Regions from separate parts of the Leptotrichia wadei genome, predicted to be linked through region 2. Evidence: riboswitches for the same ligand, from Rfam matches in the RefSeq annotation. Region 2 holds a riboswitch; the other holds the start of a gene.
What was found. A riboswitch is a leader RNA that binds a small molecule or an ion and turns the genes downstream of it on or off. The one in region 2 is predicted to bind thiamine pyrophosphate.
Positions count from the first base shown of each region.

Region 1 (2,406 bases), 280 kb from region 2:
CTATCTTGTTATTTTTTCCTTCAAAAAAGCTTTCCTTTTTCCAGTTTGATAACTTCATACATTCCTTTGTTTCTAATTATAAGCTCATCTGTAAGCTCTTCCAGTTTATAGTCATATCCTTTATTCCTTCCGCCATATTTACTGAATTTAAATCCAATAGAAAAAGTATGGGCTTAGCCTTAAGAAGAAATTAAAAGAGATAGCCCATAATTTTAATACACTTCAGGAAGCAGTTACTTCTGTTTTATTTTAAATTTGTTGTATTTTATTATACAATCTATCTTTATAAAAAATTAAGAATATTTAAAATTAACTATTTTTTCTACAATTGAAGTTTTTGGAAAATAATTTAATGAAAAAATAAATTTTGAAAATATGAAAAAATAGGGTATAATTATTAATAATAAACTTTTTGGAGGAAAAATGAAAAAAATAAAATTATTACTTCTAATTTCAGTTTCAACAATGATTTTTACATCTTGTGGAAATAAATATAGCATAGAAAATTTGAAAAAAAATGATAAATTGCTATAAAGAAACAGTTTTAAAATGTAAAGAAAAGCGAGATGAAAAAATTTGTAAGAATGTAGAGCAGGCACAAAATGAATTGGCACAAGAATGGTGGAGTAAAATGAAGCCTGAAATTTCTAAAAAAGTTGACAAAATTTCAAAGGATGCGATGGCAGGAGATGCAAGCTCAAGTATGGAAAATGTACCTGAAAAACTTTGGGAATGGGAAGCTAAACATCTTTCTACAACCTCGCAAAAGGCAAAAGAAATGACATTACAGCTATTAAAAGATGTTACACAAAATATGAAATTTGAAAAATATGAATATGATTTGGAAAATGTAAAGACAGGACAGACAAGTGCTGGAAGAAATTATGCTATTATACCTGCAAAAAGTATAATTTTGGCTCAAGGTCAAAAGTTAGAATTAAATCAAAAAACTTTGGTATTTGAAGATAAAAATAAATGGTATTTAGTAAATATTGATGACAAAACAAAAATTATTCTAAAAGAATTATATTCAGATCTTGCAGATGTGAAAACAGAATAACAGTAGAAAAATGAAAAATGAAAGAATACTGGGGAGCAATTTTGCTGAGAATTAAACCCATATAACCTGATACAGGTAATACTGTCGGAGGGAGTATTTTATATAAAACTAAGAAATAATTTTAAAGTTATTTTGCATATCTCTTTAAATTATTTTAGAAAATTTATAGAAATATAGAATCTCCTTGTGATAAGGGGATTTTTTGTTTGAAAAAATTTTAACTAAAAATTATTAAATGAAAATTTATTATAAAATATAAAGTTAAAGAAAGGGATGATAAATTATGGAAAAAAAAGAAATCAATGCAAGTGTTGCAATTCAAGTGCTACCTAATGTTGTGGGAAGTGATGAAGTTGTAAGGGTTGTTGATGAAGTTATTGAATTTATTAAAAGTAAAGGGCTGAAAATAAATGTTGCTCCATTTGAGACGACGATAGAAGGGGATTTTGACGAGCTTATGGAAATTGTTAAGGAATGTCAAGTTGTGGCTGTGAAGGCAGGGGCTGAGGGTGTAATGTCGTATGTAAAAATAAATTATAAACCGAAAGGAGATATTTTAAAGATTGATGAAAAAATTTCAAAATATAACAGATAAAATTGCATCAAGTATTATTATTGCTGTATTACTGATGATTTGGCAAATTTTGTCAATGGTGAATATTATTCCAAAATTTATGCTGCCATCGCCATTTGAAGTTGTAAAAGCGTTTGTTTCAGATTTCCCGTTGCTTATGAAGCATACAGAAGTTACTCTTGTTGAGGCATTTTTAGGACTTGGATTGGGAATAATTCTGGGATTTGTTGTGGCGGTTATTATGGATAGGTTTGAATATGCCTATAAAATGATTTATCCTGTTCTGGTTATAACGCAGACGATACCGACAGTTGCTATTGCACCGCTTTTAGTGCTCTGGATGGGATATGGAATATTGCCTAAAATTATGCTTATTTTACTGACTTCATTCTTTCCGATTACGATTGGGCTGCTGGATGGATTTCGCTCGGTTGACAGAGATATGTTAAATTTGCTGAAAACAATGGGGGCGACATCATTTCAGAATTTTATTCACTTGAAGCTGCCGAGTTCGCTTGGATATTTTTTTGCAGGTCTTAGAATTTCAGTTTCATATTCGATAATTGGGGCAGTTGTGGCTGAATGGCTGGGCGGATATGACGGGCTTGGAGTTTATATGACAAGAGTTAGAAAATCATATTCTTTTGACAAGATGTTTGCTGTGATTTTTTTGATTTCCGGGATAAGTTTGCTGCTTATGTATTTTGTAAAAAAAATTCAGAGATGGTGTATGACTTGGGAAAAATAACTATAAAAATAAAAAAAAGTATTA
Region 1 is NZ_AP019829.2:1,247,904-1,250,309, reverse strand. Features, by position in the region: gene FVE73_RS05810 (hypothetical protein) at 518-1,060, shown strand; TPP riboswitch at 1,080-1,170, shown strand; gene FVE73_RS05805 (thiamine-binding protein) at 1,344-1,655, shown strand; gene FVE73_RS05800 (ABC transporter permease) at 1,627-2,382, shown strand.
Region 1: linked by a shared signal. The riboswitch ahead of FVE73_RS05805 (thiamine-binding protein) and the one ahead of thiD (bifunctional hydroxymethylpyrimidine kinase/phosphomethylpyrimidine kinase) in region 2 are both predicted to bind thiamine pyrophosphate.

Region 2 (2,406 bases):
TATAATGAATAATGCTCCATAATTTTTGCAGATTTTTTTTACTTTTAATGCCTTTTCATAAAAGTCTTTTGTAGAGCTGTTTTTTTCTCTTAACTGAACTATTTTTATTCCACCTTTGATACTTTCTTCTATACATTTATAAAAATCTTTTCCATTACAAGCTTTTTCATCAGTAACTAAATAAATTTTACAGTCTTTTAAATCCATATATTCCCCTTAATAATTAATAAAGTTTTTCTATATCAATATTTTTGTATATTTCTCCCATTTGATTTATTGTTCCAGCTATTTCTCCAAAATTTACTGAATTTCTTATTGAACATAAGACAAAATTCTTAGCTTTCTTAACTGAGTCCAGCATAGAATAGCCCTTAGCTAAATTAGAAGCAATAGCTGAAGATAAACTGCAACCAGTCCCATGAGTATTGTTGCTAGAAATTTTTTCTCCTTTTAAAACATATACTTTTTCTTTATTTATAAGAATATCCACTGCACTATTTGAAAGATGTCCCCCTTTAACAAGAATCCATTTTTTAGTAAAATCTGCAATTATCTTTCCATAAGTTTTCATTTTTTCTATGCTATTTATGTCCTCAATATTTTCATTTTTTAAAATTATTTTTACTATTTCTTTTGTTTCATCTAAATTAGGTGTAATTATATCCGCCAGTTTAAATAATTTATTTACTAAAAAGTCTTTTGTTTCATCTTTTATTAAAGAATTTCCGCTTGTCGCAATCATCACAGGATCAAGAACTATATTTTCTGCTTTATATTTCAATAAAGATTCATATATTATTTCCCCGTTTTCTTTAGTATTTATCATTCCAATTTTTATGGCAGAAACTTTTATAGTATCTAATATTGCTTCTATCTGACTTTTTAACATCTCTATTGAGACATTTTCTATCATCTTTACTTTCTGCGGGTTCTGTGCAGTTAAACTTGTAATAACCGTCATTCCATAAACTTCATTTGCAACAAAAGTTTTCAAGTCAGCTTGTATTCCCGCTCCTGCACTGCAATCTGAACCTGCTATTGACAATACATTTTTCATATTTTCCTCCAAATACAAAAAAAGTATATACCTAATTTGTATATACTTTGTAATCTAAAATAAACTTTCTTACTTCCTACGTTGGCATTATCCAAATCAGGTCAAAAGGTCAAGGCTCACATCCTTTTCTCAGTCAATTTATTGACTCCCTTGTAACTAGTTTTATTATTTAATTTTATTATATTTTATTCACACTTAATATAATAGCATATATTTAATTTTTATACAATAGATTCAAAAAATTATTTTTTATATTGTTGCAGAATATAATTTTGTATGGTAAAATTTTATTAAATAATAAATTTAAAAATGAAATATATTCAAATAAAAAAGAATTAGTGAAAGGAAGAAATCTAAAATGTTAAACGAATTTGAAAAGAAAATTAGAATAAATGAATTGACAAATTTGAGAAAAGAACTTATGCAGCAGGGAAATGTTGTGGAGGAAGTTAAAGTTTTAAAGGAATTAGCAGAACTTACGGAAAATGTTTTTGGGGATGAAAGTGACGAGAATATTAAAATTTTGAATGAAGTCGGGGGAACACTTAAATATGTCGGGGAGTTTGATACAGCCAAAGATGCTTTGCTGAAAGCACAAGGATTTATTGAGAAAAAGTATGGGAAAGACAGTATTCCATATGCGACTTGCAGCCTAAACTTGGCGGAAGTTTACAGATTTATGAAAAAATACGATAAAACAGAAGATATTTATCTTAATACGATGAAAATTTATGAAGCTAATAATCTTCAAAATGATTATGTCTATGCAAGTGTATGTAACAATTTGGCTTTATTTTATCAAGAACTTGGGCGATTTGAAGAAGCGATTGAGCTGCAGGAAAAAAGTCTGAAAGTACTGGAAAAAGTTGGAGAAAATCCTATTCAGTATGCAATTACGCTAAGTAATTTAGTACAGCCTTATTTAAAAGTAAAAAATATCGAAAAAGCTGAAGAATATTTACAAAAATCATTAAAATTAATTGAAAAGGAAGTTGGAAAATCTCACAATTTATATGCGGCAGTTTTGAATAATATGGCAACTTTTTATTTTGAAGAGAATGAATACGAAAAAGCATTGGAATTATTCGAGGAAAGTGCCGAAATCTGTGAAAAAACATTTGGAAAGGAAAGTAATAATTATAAAAATATTTTGGAAAATATTGAAATTGTAAAAGAAAAAATGGTTTAGATTTTTTTAGAAGGAGAAAAAATGGATTCAAATAAAATAAAAGGACTGGAACTTTCAAAAAAATATTTTGAAGAAATTTATCTGCCAGTTATAAAAAGTGAGTTTCCAGAAGTTTTTGAAAAAATGGCGGCTGGACTTGCTGGAGAAGGTTCTGAATGTT
Region 2 is NZ_AP019829.2:1,530,165-1,532,570, reverse strand. Features, by position in the region: gene thiE (thiamine phosphate synthase) at 1-207, opposite strand, end outside; gene thiD (bifunctional hydroxymethylpyrimidine kinase/phosphomethylpyrimidine kinase) at 224-1,057, opposite strand; TPP riboswitch at 1,114-1,219, opposite strand; gene FVE73_RS07165 (tetratricopeptide repeat protein) at 1,416-2,246, shown strand; gene FVE73_RS07160 (DUF4037 domain-containing protein) at 2,268-2,406, shown strand, end outside.